DNA from 2 places in the Bradyrhizobium sp. WD16 genome. Region 1 is predicted to be linked to the other one. Evidence: predicted binding sites of a transcription regulator. Region 1 holds the regulator's gene; the other holds the start of a gene.
What was found. The regulator PhoB, encoded in region 1, activates phosphate uptake and scavenging genes when phosphate is short. The targets are predictions, from matches to a motif close to TGTCATNNANCTGTCAT.

Region 2: the regulator PhoB is predicted to act here: its motif matches at 4,436-4,452, upstream of DB459_RS23440 (RNA degradosome polyphosphate kinase).

Annotation. Positions count from the first base shown of each region.
Region 1 covers NZ_CP028908.1:2,316,158-2,323,670, forward strand. Annotated here, with positions in the region: gene DB459_RS10680 (ATP-binding protein) at 1-228, shown strand, start outside; gene pstS (phosphate ABC transporter substrate-binding protein PstS) at 369-1,415, shown strand; gene pstC (phosphate ABC transporter permease subunit PstC) at 1,535-2,581, shown strand; gene pstA (phosphate ABC transporter permease PstA) at 2,629-3,426, shown strand; gene pstB (phosphate ABC transporter ATP-binding protein PstB) at 3,423-4,253, shown strand; gene phoU (phosphate signaling complex protein PhoU) at 4,280-4,996, shown strand; gene phoB (phosphate regulon transcriptional regulator PhoB) at 5,011-5,712, shown strand; gene DB459_RS10715 (GcrA family cell cycle regulator) at 5,943-6,452, opposite strand; gene DB459_RS10720 (aspartate aminotransferase family protein) at 6,910-7,513, shown strand, end outside.
Region 2 covers NZ_CP028908.1:5,089,282-5,096,794, forward strand. Annotated here, with positions in the region: gene DB459_RS23430 (SHOCT domain-containing protein) at 8-364, opposite strand; gene ppx (exopolyphosphatase) at 527-1,999, opposite strand; gene DB459_RS23440 (RNA degradosome polyphosphate kinase) at 2,043-4,244, opposite strand; gene DB459_RS23445 (DnaA ATPase domain-containing protein) at 4,561-5,262, opposite strand; gene DB459_RS23450 (CDP-alcohol phosphatidyltransferase family protein) at 5,526-6,068, opposite strand; gene purM (phosphoribosylformylglycinamidine cyclo-ligase) at 6,568-7,513, shown strand, end outside.

The DNA of each region.
Region 1 (7,513 bases):
GATTTCGGTCCCGGTATCGCGCCGGAGCATCTGCCGCGGCTCACCGAGAGGTTCTACCGGGTCGACGTCGGCGACAGCCGCGCCCAGGGCGGGACCGGCCTCGGCCTGTCGCTGGTCAAGCACATCATTGGCCGCCATCGAGGCCGCCTAGTGATCGAGAGCGTGCTCAAACAGGGCGCTACTTTTACCGCCTGTTTTCCCCAGCCGAAGCCTCCTGAAAGCGCATAAAGCCAAGTTTTTACAATGGCTTGCTTGTGTCACATGAGTGTCACTGAACTCTCATAAAAGCTCTAACGCGGGCTTCTAAAGGAAGCCGCAGGGGCCTGATCGAGAGCGACCCGGCTCCGGCTCACAGATGGAGAGAACCCGTGAATTTCATCAAGACAATCGTCGCCGCGGGCCTGCTGGCCGCTGCGACCCTGCCGGCGCGCGCCGCCGATATTTCCGGTGCTGGCGCGACCTTCCCCTACCCGATCTACGCCAAATGGGCTGATGCCTATAAGAAGGAGACCGGCAACGGCTTGAATTATCAGTCCATCGGCTCCGGCGGCGGCATCAAGCAGATCACCGCTCGCACCGTGACCTTCGGCGCCTCCGACATGCCGCTGAAGCCGGAAGAGCTCGAAAAGGCCGGCCTGATTCAGTTCCCCACGGTGATGGGCGGCATCGTCCCCGTGGTGAATCTCGACGGCATTCAGAGCGGCGAGCTGACCATCGACGGTCCGACCCTCGCCAAGATCTATCTCGGCGAGATCAAGGCCTGGGACGATCCGGCGATCAAAAAGCTCAACCCGAGCACCAAGCTGCCGTCGCAGGCTATCGTCGTGGCTCATCGGTCCGATGGCTCCGGCACCACGTTCATCTTCACCAACTATCTCGCGAAGGTCAGCGCCGACTGGAAGAGCAAGGTCGGCAGCAACACCGCGGTTGAATGGCCTACCGGCATCGGCGCCAAGGGCAACGAAGGCGTCGCCAACAACGTGGTCCAGACCAAGGGCGCGATCGGCTATGTCGAGTCGGCTTATGCCAAGCAGAACAAGCTGACCACCACCAAGATGATCAACAAGGACGGCAAGACCGTCGCGCCGGCCCCGGGTGCCTTCCAGGCTGCCGCCGCCGGTGCCGACTGGGCCCATGCTCCCGGCTTCTACATGATCCTGACCGACGAGAAGGGTGCGGAAGCCTGGCCGATCGCAGGTGCGACCTTCATCCTGTTGCCGAAGCAGCCGCAGGACGCCGCCGCGGCCACCGAAGCGCTCAAGTTCTTCGCCTGGGCCTACGCCAAGGGTGATCAGATGGCGCAGGACCTCGACTACATCCCGATGCCCGACAGCGTCGTCAAGGTGGTGCAGAAGGTGTGGTCGTCCGAGGTCAAGGACTCCAGCGGCAAGCCGCTGTTCGCCGCCTCCAACTGATAACGCCAATGGAGGGCGCGGCCTCCGGGTCGCGCCCATCTCGATCTCGACGTGACTATCCGCACGAAGCGCCGAATCGCCGAGCAGTTTATCGGCGCCTGTCTGCCGGAGCTGCAAAGATGTCAGCGCATGCCGTAATGACCCGCGAGCGGCGGGACGAGGAGGCGCCCGTGGTTGAAGTGGCTTGGGAAGGGCAGGTTGTGGGAGCGCGGCAGGATGTCGAGGAGCGCGCCAAGGCGCTCGACCGGCTTCGGCTCAGCGACAATATCTTCAAGCTGATGACTCGCAGCGCCGCGATCTTCGTGCTCGCGCTGCTCGGTGGCGTCATGCTTGCGCTCTTTCTCGGCTCGTTGCCCGCGCTGAACGAGTTTGGCCTCGATTTCTTTCTGTCGCAGAGCTGGAATCCGGTTACTGAGAAATTCGGCGCGCTGGCGCCGATCTACGGCACCCTGGTCACGTCGCTGATCGCCATGATGATCGCGGTGCCGTTCGGCCTCTTGATCGCAATGTTCCTCACCGAACTTTGCCCGATGTGGCTGCGTCGTCCGATCGGCATTGCCATCGAACTGCTCGCGGGCATTCCCAGCATCATCTACGGCATCTGGGGGCTGTTCGTACTCGCCCCCTTCCTGCAGCAGCATGTTCAGCCCGGTGTGATCGCGACTTTCGCCAATGTGCCCGGCCTGTCGGCCCTGTTCGCCGGACCGCCTTACGGCATCGGCATCTTCACCGCCGGTCTGATCCTTGCCATCATGGTCCTGCCGTTCGTCACGTCGATTTCGCGCGACGTTTTCGAAGCGGTGCCGCCGGTGCTCAAGGAAGCGGCCTACGGCCTCGGCTGCAGCACCTGGGAAGTGATGCGCTATGTGGTGCTGCCCTACACCCGGGTCGGCGTCATCGGCGGGGTCATGCTCGGCCTCGGTCGTGCTCTCGGCGAGACCATGGCTGTGACCTTCGTGATCGGCAATGCCCACAAGATCTCGTCCTCGCTGCTGGCGCCAGGCACCACGATCTCGGCGACCATCGCCAACGAATTCACCGAAGCGGTCGGCGATCTCTACACCTCGTCGCTGATCGCGCTCGGCCTCATCCTGTTCTTCATTACGTTCGTGGTGCTGGCGATCGCGCGCTACCTGCTGCTGCGCATCGAGCGGAGGATCGGCTGATGGATGCTTCGCTCTACAGCACGAGACGTCGTCGCAACGTCATCGCCATGGTGGCGTCGGTCGGCGCGACGCTGATCGGACTGTCCTGGCTGGCCCTGATCCTGGGCGCCTTGTTCTGGGAAGGTTTCAGTGGCTTGTCGCTGCGGGTCTTCACCGAGAACACGCCACCGCCCGGTTCCGATGGCGGGCTGCTCAATGCCATTATCGGTAGCCTGATCGCCACCGTCCTCGCCGTCGCGATCGGCACTCCGATCGGCATTCTCGCCGGCACCTACATGGCCGAGTATGGCCGTCACGATAAGCTGACGAGCGTCGTGCGCTTCATCAACGACATTCTGCTCAGCGCACCCTCGATCGTCATCGGCCTCTTCATCTACGAGGTGATGGTGCGGCCCATGGGACATTTCTCCGGGATCGCCGGTGCCGTCGCGCTCGCCGTCATCGTCATTCCGGTGGTGGTGCGGACGACCGAGGACATGCTGCTGCTGGTCCCCAACACCATGCGCGAGGCCGCCGCCTCGATCGGTCTGCCGCGCTCGCTGATGATCCAGAAGATCGCTTATCGCGCGGCGCGTTCCGGCATCATCACCGGCATTCTGCTGGCGATCGCCCGCGTCAGCGGCGAGACCGCGCCGCTGCTCTTCACAGCCCTCAACAACCAGTTCTACAGCACCAACCTCAACGCGCCGATGGCGAGCCTGCCGGCCGTCATCTTCCAGTTTGCCCTCAGTCCCTACAAGGACTGGCAGAAACTGGCCTGGACCGGCGCCCTGATCATCACGCTGTCCGTGCTCGCGCTCAGCATCGTTGCGCGGGCGCTGACCGGAGCAAGGAAGTCGTCATGAACCTCGCCACAGCGACGCCGTCATCATCCTCCGCCCCGAACCCGGCGCAACCGCCGCTGGACCTGAGCGCGCTCAAGCCCAAGATCGCGCTGCGCGACCTCGATTTCTTCTACGGTGAGGCGCGGGCGCTCAAGAGCATCTCGATGTCTCTGTACGAGAACAAGGTCACGGCCTTCATCGGCCCGTCGGGCTGCGGCAAGTCGACGTTGCTGCGTATCCTGAACCGGATGTACGATCTCTATCCGAACCAGCGCGCAGCCGGGCACGTCGACTTCGACGGTATCGATATCCTGCAGCCGGGGCTCGACCTCAACCTGCTGCGTGCCCGGATCGGCATGGTGTTCCAGAAGCCGACGCCGTTCCCGATGTCGATCTATGAGAACGTCGCCTTCGGCATCCGCCTTTACGAGAAGCTCTCCAAGAGCGATCTCGACGAGCGGGTCGAGCAGTCGCTGCGGCGCGCAGCGCTGTGGGAGGAGGTCAAGGACAAGCTTTCCGCCAACGGCCTCAGCCTGTCGGGCGGTCAGCAGCAGCGGCTCTGTATCGCCCGCACCGTGGCGGTGCGGCCGGAGGTCATCCTGTTCGACGAACCTTGCTCGGCGCTCGATCCGATCTCGACCGCCAAGATCGAGGAACTCATCGACGAATTGAAGGACGACTACACAATCGTGATCGTCACCCACAACATGCAGCAGGCGGCGCGGGTCTCCGATTTCACGGCGTTCATGTATCTCGGCGAGTTGATCGAGTTCGGCCCGACCACCAAGATCTTCACCACGCCGTCGGACCGCCGGACACAGGATTACATCACCGGCCGTTTCGGCTGAGGCGCCGCAAGGCGCAGGAGAACATTATGGCCTTCGAACATACCAGCAAAGCCTTCGACCAGGATCTGCAGGAACTGACGCGGCAGGTCGCCGAGATGGGAGGTCTCGCCGAACGCCAGATTGTCGATTCGGTCGATGCCCTGGTCCGGCGTGACGTCGTTCTCGGCCAGCGAGTGGTCGTCAATGACGGCGAACTCGATCGGATGCAGCGTGAGATCGAGGAGCGCGCGGTCCTGACCATCGCCCGTCGCCAGCCGATGGCGGTGGACCTGCGCGAGATCGTCGGCGCCATGCGTGTCGCCACGGATCTGGAGCGGATCGGTGATCTTGCCAAGAACATCGGAAAACGCGTCAGCGCGCTCGACAGCGATTTCCACCCGCTCAAGCTGATCCGGGGCTTCGAGCACATGGCCAATCTGGTGCAGTCGCAGCTCAAGGCGGTGCTCGATGCCTATGCCGCCCATGATCTTCCCGCCGCCATGGCTGTATGGAAGGGCGATGAGGAGGTGGATGCGATTTGCACTTCGCTGTTCCGCGAACTGCTCACCTACATGATGGAAGATCCGCGCAACATCAGCTTCTGCATGCATCTGATGTTCTGCGCCAAGAACATCGAGCGAATGGGCGACCACGCGACCAATATCGCCGAAACGGTTTTCTACATGGTCGAGGGGCAGCAGATGGTGGATCAGCGCCCGAAGGGCGACATGACCGCCTTTGTTCCCTCGGCTCCCGGCAACTGATCGACGGAGACGACATGGGCGCTCGAATTCTGGTGGTTGAAGACGAAGAGGCCTTGGCCACGCTCCTGCGCTACAATCTGGACGCCGAAGGCTATGAGGTCGAGACGGTCGCGCGCGGCGACGAGGCGGACACCCGCCTGAAGGAGCGTATCCCCGATCTCGTGGTGCTGGACTGGATGCTGCCGGGATTGTCGGGCATCGAGCTCTGCCGGCGCCTGCGCGCACGGCCGGAGACCAAACAGCTTCCGATCATCATGCTGACCGCGCGCGGCGAGGAGAGCGAGCGCGTGCGCGGCCTCGCCACCGGCGCTGACGACTACATCGTCAAGCCGTTCTCGGTGCCGGAACTGCTGGCGCGGGTCCGTGGTCTGCTGCGGCGAGCGAGCCCCGAGCGGCTGGCCACGGTGCTGACCTTTGGCGACATCGAACTCGATCGCGACAAGCGCCGCGTCGCCCGCTCCGGCCAGCCGATAGATCTTGGACCGACCGAATATCGCCTGCTCGAGTTCTTCCTCGAGCATCCAGGCCGCGTCTTCAGCCGCGAGCAGTTGCTCGACGGCGTCTGGGGTCGCGATATCTATATCGACGAGCGTACGGTCGACGTGCATATCGGCCGGCTGCGCAAGCTGCTCAATGTCGGCCGCGAGCAGGATCCGATCCGCACGGTTCGCGGTGCCGGCTATGCCCTGGACGATCGTTTCGCCAAGGTCGAGTGAGGCGGGGCGTCAGGCCACGCCGGAGCGCTGCTCGACAAATCGTCTGAGCAGGTGAGCAAAATAAGACATAGCAAAACAAAAACGGCGCCCGCGGGCGCCGTTGTCGTCTTCTCCGAGGGACCCCAGGCTGCGACAGTCATTCGCAGAGGGACACTCGCAAAAAAATAAAAAGCGAGTGCGGCTCATGTCTCGCACTCGGCCTCGAGGTCCGCGCCGCGCTGTACGTTATCTCACTTCCCGCTCGGCCGGCGGTCGCGCCGCCGGTCGCTCGCCGGCTGATAGGCGACGCGCGAATGATGGGCGCAGTAGGGCAGGCCGTTCAATGATTTGCCGCCGCAGAAAAAGAAGTCGGTGCTGCCCGGGTCGCCCACCGGCCAGTGACAGGTGGCTTCCGTCAGCTCCAGCAGCGATCGGCGCTGGCTCATTGGCACCACGTTGTCGATAGCCACGGGATCGGGCTCGGCTTCGACCTCGAAAGCATGGGCGAGCGCGGTGTTGCCGCGGGCGATCGGGCGCGAGATCCGCATCATGTGCTGGGCGGGACGCGCCTTACGCTGCCGCGGCGCCGCCGAGGACGGGCTTTTGGCCCGGCCCGACAGCCCGAGCCGGTGCACCTTGCCGATCACGGCGTTGCGGGTGATGTTGCCGAGTTCCGCCGCGATCTGGCTGGCCGACAGGCCGGCCTCCCACAGCTTCTTCAACTGTTCCACGCGATCGTCGGTCCAACCCATTACCGTCATCGCATTAATCCCTTCGTGCGCACCCCGGGCCCGGGGCGACTGCAGTTGTCAAAATCCCTGACGGCAGAATCCCTTGACCCTCGCCGGTCGCTGTTTCGCAACCGGGCGCTTACGCCTTGACCAAGACCAATAGGGATCTGAACCGCCTACAACGAGATGTCGTATCCGACGCCCAAAACGCTACAATATGGCGTGACTCACGCGCAAGAGTCGCTGGACTCGGCGTCCACACCTTCTCCGTGACAAATGCGCGAATCGGTTTTTTCTGCGGCTTTTGGGCATCACTGCCGAGTTGACACCCTCCCTGCCGCCAATAGAATGTTCATCACGTGCTGCCCGCGGAGGCGGCACGTTTTGTTTCAGGGGCAGGCTTATCGTCTGATCTCGCGGTTTGGCCGCCACCGGCCCACCGGGTCTGTCGGTATTTTCTGCCCGAATTGGGTACTCGGACGTCGCCATGAGCACGAACGCCACCTCGCATCTGATGCCGGTCTTCGCACGGGTGGACCTCGCCTTCGAACGTGGCGAAGGCGTCTGGCTCTACGGCACCGACGGTCAGCGCTATCTCGATTTTACCAGCGGCGTGGCGGTGAACGCGCTCGGCCATGCCCACCCGCATTTGGTCGCGGCGCTGCAGGCCCAGGCGGCGCGGCTGTGGCATATGTCCAATCTGTTCCGTAGCCCCGATGGCGACAAGGTCGCGGCCCGGCTGTGTGCTGCGACCTTCGCCGATTACGTCTTCTTCGCCAATTCCGGCGCCGAGGCCATGGAAGCGGCGATCAAGGTCACGCGCAAATATCAGGCGGCCAAGGGCAAGCCGGAGCGGTATCGCATCATTACCTTCGAGGGCGCTTTCCACGGCCGCACCCTGGCGACGCTCGCCGCGGGCGGCCAGCAGAAATACCTCGAAGGGTTTGGCCCGCCGGTGGACGGCTTCGACCAGGTGGCGCTCGGCGATCTCGATGCCGTCAAGCGCGCCATTGGCCCGCATACCGCCGGGATCCTGATCGAGCCACTGCAGGGGGAGGGCGGGGTGCGTTCGCCGCCGCAGGGCTTCTTCA
Region 2 (7,513 bases), 2.8 Mb from region 1:
CGGCAGCCTATTCGCCGAGGACGCGCCGCCGTTCATCGAACTCTTCCTTGTCGATCTCGCCGCGTGCATAGCGCTCCTTGAGGATGTCCAGCGCAGTGCGGGGCGGCGCGACATGGTGCCATGGCGCCGGCGCCGGACCGCCCGCCCAGCGCACCGCAACGGCCACGGCGGCGACGATCACAACCAGGAACAGGATCATGAACAGTGGACCGAAGATCATGGCGAGCCCGCCACCCCACCACATCATATGCGGGCCATAGGCCCATCGTTCGGCATCCGTCGATGCCTGCGCCCACACCGCACCGGGCACAAGGGCCAGAGCGGCCGCTCCGACGGCCGCGAACCGAGTGAAACCCTGTCGCATCAGCTTGCTCCATCCATGGTGGAGCCGCCATGATGGCGCCGGCCCGGTGGCGCGTGTTGCGCCAGGTCAAGCCGAACACGGCGGTCCAGCCGGGCGAAGGCCGGAACGACACCGGCAGCAGCGGCGAGACTGTCGTCGGCCGCGCCGCGCAGCACCGCGGCGTCAGCCGCGCACCACCGCGCCCGAGCGGCCGATCAGCTTGGCAAGTTGCTTGAAACGGCTGGCGACCCGGTCGGCGGCCAGTTCGGCAGCTTTCGGCGCCACCACCAGTTCCAGTTTGCGCCCGCGACTGCGGAAACGAGTCGCCGAGAGCACGCCGGGCTGCGCCGCCGAGATCAGGTGCGCGACCCGGAAGATCGCTCCGAACAGGCGCGCCCTCTCCAGCATGTGCGCCGTCACCAGCGCCCGCACGTCGGCCGGGGCCTCGTTGACGGGATTGAGCCCGGCATAACGGTAGTAGATGGCGAGCGCGATCAGCGCCCTCTCCTGATGGCTGACGGCGCCGAAATGCCCGTTGAGAATCATGCTCATCGACTGCTCGCCGCGATGATCGGGATGGGCGCGCCAGCCGATATCCGACAACAGGCAGGCGGCGTGGCGCAGACGACGCTCCTCGACGCTTTCTTTCAGGCCGGCGGCGCGAAACAACTGGTCGCACCAGGAGGCAAGCTCGTCGGCATGCCCGGGCGAGCGCGAATACAGCCGGTTCATGCTCTGGGCATCGGCGATCAAACCGTCCTGCGTCCGCTCGGCCGCCGGCAGCTTTTCGAACAACAATCCCTCGCGCACGCCATAGGTCGAGAACACGATCGCCTTCGGCCGCGCGATCTGAATGATGTGCTCGAGCACCAGCGCCGCATAGGTCAGCAGCGGGCGTCGCGCGTCCGCCACCGTCTCGATATCCGCCAGCATGCCCGCGGCGGCCAGCCGACGCAGCCGCCGGGCGAAATCGAGCGCCTCGGCCGCGGGAATGGTGTAGCCGTGCATCACCCGCAGCGGATAGCCGCTCTGGATGATGTGAATGCGCGCCAGCGCCCGCCAGGTGCCGCCGACGGCGTAGAAATTGCGCGCCCGGCCCTGCTGCAGGAACGGCACCTCGGAAAGCCCATCCCTGACGATGCGCTCCGCCTTCTTCAGCGACTTCTGCGCATTGTCCTGCAAGGCGAGGCCACCGAGCGGCAGCGTCCGGCCGGTGCCGACGCGGCGGCCGTGGACCTCGACGAGTTCGAGCGAGCCGCCGCCGAGATCGCCGACGATCCCATCGGGCTTGAACACGCCTGAAATGACGCCGAGCGCCGACAGCCGCGCTTCGCGGCGACCGGACAGGATTTCGATCGGCGCCCCCGCGATCTGCTCGGCCCGGGCAATGAAATCGGCGCCATTGCTGGCGTCGCGGCAGGCCGCCGTGGCGATGGCGTAGATCCGACCGACCTTCATGATGCGACACAAGGCACGGAAACGGCGCAGCGACGACAGCGCCTTCTCCACGGCGTCGGCAGCCAGCAGACCCGTGGTCTGCACCTCCCGGCCGAGACCGCACAAGGTCTTTTCGTTGAACAGCGGCGAAAGGTTGCGCGTCAGCCCTTCATAGACGACGAGGCGCACCGAGTTGGAGCCGATGTCGATGACGGCGATGCTGGACCCGTTCGCCCGGCCAACGCGGCCGCGCGGCGAGCCGCTAGTTCGACGGGGACTGGCGCTCCGCGCGGCGGGTGAGGCGGCGTGGCGAGGATTCCTTGAGCGACTTACCACGACCGGACAAACTCGGATTCGTCATGAAGTAATTGTGCACGTTGAAAGACTCTTCGCCCTTCGCAGCTTTCATACGCGTTGACGATCCGTCCGGCAACAACTGCCAGCTTTGCTCGTTATCCTTCAGATTGGCCACCATGATCTGCTCCAGAACCTGTTGATGGACCGTGGGATTCTGGAGCGGACAGAGCACCTCGACGCGACGGTCGAGATTGCGCGGCATCATGTCGGCGGAGGAGATATACACAATCGCCCGCGGCGACGGCAGGCCGTAACCCATGCCGAAGCAGTAGATGCGGCCATGCTCGAGGAAGCGGCCGATGATCGACTTGACCCGGATATTCTCGGAAAGGCCGGCGACGCCCGGTCGCAGGCAGCAGATTCCGCGCACCACCAGATCGATCGAAACACCGGCCTGCGACGCCTCGTAGAGCGCGTCGATGATGTCCGGATCGACCAGGGAGTTCATCTTCATCCAGATCGCCGCGGGCCGGCCGTGCTGGGCATGGCCGATTTCGTCGGCAATATGCTGGAGGATACGCTTGCGCAGGGTCAGGGGCGAAACCGCCATCTTCTCGATGTCTGTCGGCTCGGCATACCCCGTGATGAAGTTGAAGACGCGGGCGCAATCGCGGGCGATCACCTGATCGCAGGTGAAGTAGGACAGGTCGGTATAGATCCGCGCCGTAACGGGATGGTAGTTGCCGGTTCCGACATGGACGTAGCTCGTCAGGCTGCCGGCCTCGCGGCGCACGACCAGCGACAGTTTGGCGTGGGTCTTGAGTTCGATGAAGCCATAGACCACCTGCACGCCGGCGCGCTCGAGGTCGCGCGCCCAGCGAATGTTGGCCTCTTCGTCGAAGCGGGCCTTCAACTCGATCAGGGCCGTGACCGACTTGCCGGCTTCGGCAGCCTCGACCAGCGCCTTGACGATCGGCGAATTACTCGAGGTCCGATAGAGCGTCTGCTTGACGGCGACGACATCGGGGTCGCGCGCCGCCTGCTGCAGGAACTGCACCACCACGTCGAATGATTCGTACGGGTGGTGAACGACCAGATCTTTCTGGCGGATGGCGGCGAAGATGTCGCCGCCATGATCGCGCACCCGCTCCGGATAGCGCGGCACATAAGGCGAGAATTCGAGGTCGGGCCGATCGAGCCGGGTGAGCTGTGAGAGCTCATTCATGGCCAGCGCGCCATCGACCAGGAAGACCTCGTCGTCGGCGGTGGCGAGGGCATGCTGCACGAAATTGCGCAACTCGATCGGCGTGCTCGCTTCGATTTCCAGCCGGATCACCGAACCGCGGCGGCGGCGCTTCAAGGCGGTCTCGAACACCCGCACGAGATCCTCGGCCTCTTCCTCGATTTCGATTTCCGAATCGCGGATGACGCGAAAGGCCCCCTGCCCCTTCACCGTATAGCCGGGGAACAGCCGACCGATGAACAGGCTGGTCGCCTGCTCCATCGAGATCAGGCGAATGGCGCCGTCCTTGCCACCCGGCAGTCGAATGAAGCGGTCGATCTTGCCGGGCATGCGGATCAGCGCATTCATCGCCTTGCCGTCCGAGACCCGCGTCAGGTGCAGCGCAATCGAAAAGCCGAGGCTTGCGATGAACGGGAACGGATGGGCCGGATCGATCGCCAGCGGGGTCAGCAGCGGGAAGATGTTGTGGAGGAAGTGCTCCTCGATCCAGGCCCGCTCGGCCTTGGTGGCGTCCTTGCTGTCGATCAGATGGATGCCGAACTCTTTGAGGCCGACGCGCAGCTCACGCCAGATCGCCTGCTGGTCGCTGGCGAGCGCCGACACGGTCTCGTTGACCCGGGCGAGCTGTTCCGAGGGGGTCAGCCCGTCGGGGCTGCGCTCGGTGATGCCCTCCCTGATCTGCGCCTTGATGCCGGCGACGCGGACCATGAAGAACTCGTCAAGGTTGTTCGCCGAGATCGACAGGAAGCGCACCCGCTCGAGCACGGGATGGCCCGGATTGACCGCCTCCTCGAGCACCCGACGGTTGAAGTGCAGCCAGGACAGTTCGCGATTGATGAAGCGCTCGGGGCTTGCCGCGATCCCGGTCAGCTTCTCAGCTGCAGGAGAACCCTCTTTTAGAACAACGACTTGTGCAGAATCCATGAGGTTTTACAGCCGCTCCTGCCTAGTGTCCCGGTTCTAACGTTCGCCTACCGTGGCAGCGTCCGCTTAAACGAACGTTAGAACCAAAGGGACACTAGCATCATTATGATTCCAGTGCGGTTATGGATCTGACGCCCGGATGAAGGACTCGCTGCGATGCTGAAACGAGCCCCGAAGCATCCGCTCCCGCGATGACAACTCGGTGACGTTACAGTGACAGTTTGGGGTCTGCCGCGGCGGCGTCAAGGCGCGGCGGAACTTTGGCTGCGCCCTTGCTCTGACGTTCGCATTCCGACCGGCGACCGGGCCGCGGCGGTCATATCGAATGGGACCGTCTGGTTTCGGCCGCGCGCAACACCTCGGCGGCGAGCGCCCGCGTGACCGGCCGCCGCAACCGCAGCGCTTCGCTGTCGAGACGGGCCACCGCCTCGCGCGCCGCGACCACCGAACGCTCGATCCGGGTCGCGAGATAGTTGATCACCGCGATGTCGACGCTCATCTGGCGATCGGCGCAGAACTTCACCAGCAGCGCCAGAAACAACTGGTCGTCGGGCGGCCCCAAGGGCACCACGGGAACGGCTCGCAGCCGCGAGCCGAGATCCGGCAGCGAGAAGGACAGGCCGGTCGGCGGCTGGCGCGAGGTGATGAGGACGTAGGCACGTTCCTCGCGGGCGAGGTTCAAGAGATGGAACAGGGCGCGTTCGTCCAGCGGCGCGCCGTCGAGATCCTCGACCGCGACCGCGCCGGCGGCGACGAGATCCGGAACCACGTCATCGGCAAGGGCGCAGGCGGCGACCACCGGCGCGCCGGTGCGCTCCGCCCAGATCGCGGCGAGATGGCTCTTGCCGCAGCCTTCCGGCCCGGCCAGCAGCATGACCCGGTTCGGCCAGTCGGGCCAGCCGTCGACCAGGCCGAGCGCCGTGGCGTTGCTCGGCCCCTCGAGAAAATTGTCACGCGTCAGGCTTTCCGTATGCGGCAGAGCCAGCGCGAGCTGATGCGGACGCTCGGTGCCGCTCATACTGCGCCCCGCGATGGCGATCCTGGGCCGCCCACGGCTGCCATCTGAAGTCCTCGCATGGTCATGATCCGGCGGCGGCGTGGCGAATGTCGAACCCGCACTAGTGTCCCGTCTCCGAATTACCGCTACGTTTGCCTCGCACTCGCACGGTCATTCGGAGACATAGGGACACTAGCAAAATCAAAGTGCTAGTGTGGCTTATGTCTCGCAATTGCCTACGAGAGGGTTGCCGCGAAGGCGGTAGGCAATTGCGAGACGCCACACTAGCGGATCGGCTCGACCGAGCTCACATGCCGCACCCAATGAACGAGGTAGAAGGACACGGAGGCGAGCGTCAAGACCGTGACCAGCACCATCAGTATCAGATCGAACGGGGCCGGATCGAAACCGAAGCTGAGGGCCGCGAGGATCAAGGCGGCGAAGCCGACCTGGGCGGCGGTGTTCAGTTTCGAGACCATCAGCGGCTTCATCTCGACCGGCCTGCCCAGCAGCCAGGACACGATCACGGCGCCGACGATCATGACGTCGCGCGATGCCACCAGGATCACCAGCCAGCGCGGGATCACGCCCCAGATGCCCAGGGCCACATAGATCGACACCAGCAAGGCCTTGTCGGCCAGCGGGTCGAGCAAGGCGCCGATCTCGGTCGTCATGTCGAAGCGCTTGGCGAGAAAACCGTCCACGGCGTCGCTGATCCCCGCCACCACGAACAGCGCGAAGGCAATCGTCATCTGGCCCGAAGCGATGGCCCAGATGATGACCGGCACCAGAATGATCCGGCCAAGAGTGATGATATTCGGGATCACGCGTCGTCTCGCCCGCCCGGTTGCAAGGCACTAGTGTGGCGTCTCGCAATTGCCTACCGCCTTTGCGGCAACCCTCTCGTAGGCAATTGCGAGACATAAGCCACACTAGCACTTTGATTTTGCTAGTGTCCTTATGTCTCCGAATGACCGTGCGAGCATGAGGCAAATGGAGCGGTAATTCGGAGACGGGACACGAGCAACATATGGCTTCTCGTGGAGTTTTGGATTTGACATTCGCGTCACGAGCCCGCGTCCTGGCGGGTAGCGAATGTCAAATCCACTCCACGAGCGGTTTGATCGGGGGCGGACAGGCCGTTGTCAACACAGGAAACACCGCGCGCCGGGACGCGGCATTGCGCAGTGGACAAATCTTCCGTAACGAGCGGAAAACACCGGTCCCGTTCCGGCGGGACCAGCTGCCCCGCGCCGCCTGGCGCCGCGGGGCTGGAACCGCGGGCCGACCGGTCCGCCCGGTCCATCGGGACCCGGAGCAACAGCAATGACCGACAAGCAAGGGCTCACATACGCGGACGCCGGGGTCGACATCGACGCCGGCAACCGCCTGGTCGACATGATCAAACCGCTGGTCCGCGCCACCGCGAGGGCCGGCGCAGCGGCGGAGATCGGCGGTTTCGGGGGCCTGTTCGACCTGAAGGCGGCGGGGTTTCGCGATCCGGTGCTGGTTGCCGCCACTGATGGGGTCGGCACCAAGGTCAAGCTTGCGATCGACAGCGGCCTGCACGGCGGCATCGGCATCGATCTCGTCGCCATGTCAGTCAACGACCTCGTCGTCCAGGGCGCCGAGCCTTTGTTTTTTCTTGACTATTTCGCTTGCGGCAAGCTCGATCCGGAGGCCGCAGCGGCGATCGTGGCGGGTGTTGCGCAGGGCTGCCGGGAATCCGGCTGCGCGCTGATCGGCGGCGAGACCGCCGAAATGCCCGGCCTGTACAAGGACGGCGATTATGATCTCGCCGGCTTCGCCGTTGGCGCGGCCGAGCGCGGTACGCTGTTGCCGCGGCCGGACGTCGCCGTCGGGGACGCGGTGCTCGGCCTGCCTTCCTCCGGGGTCCACTCCAACGGCTTCTCACTGGTGCGCAAGGTGGTCGATACCTGCGGGCTGCGGCTCGATCAACCGGCGCCGTTCTCGCCGGTGATGACACTGGGAGCGGCGCTGCTGACCCCCACCCGCCTTTATGTGAAATCCTGCCTGCGCGCGATCCGCGAAACCAGCGCGGTGAAGGGCCTCGCCCATATCACCGGCGGCGGTTTCACCGACAACATCCCCCGGGTGCTGCCCAGGGGACTAGGCGTCCGCATCGACCTGCCCGCCGTGCCGGTGCTGCCGGTGTTCAAGTGGCTTGCCGCCCAGGGCGGGATCGCCGAGCCGGAACTGCTGCGCACCTTCAACTGCGGGATCGGCATGATCGCGATCGTGTCGCGTCCCG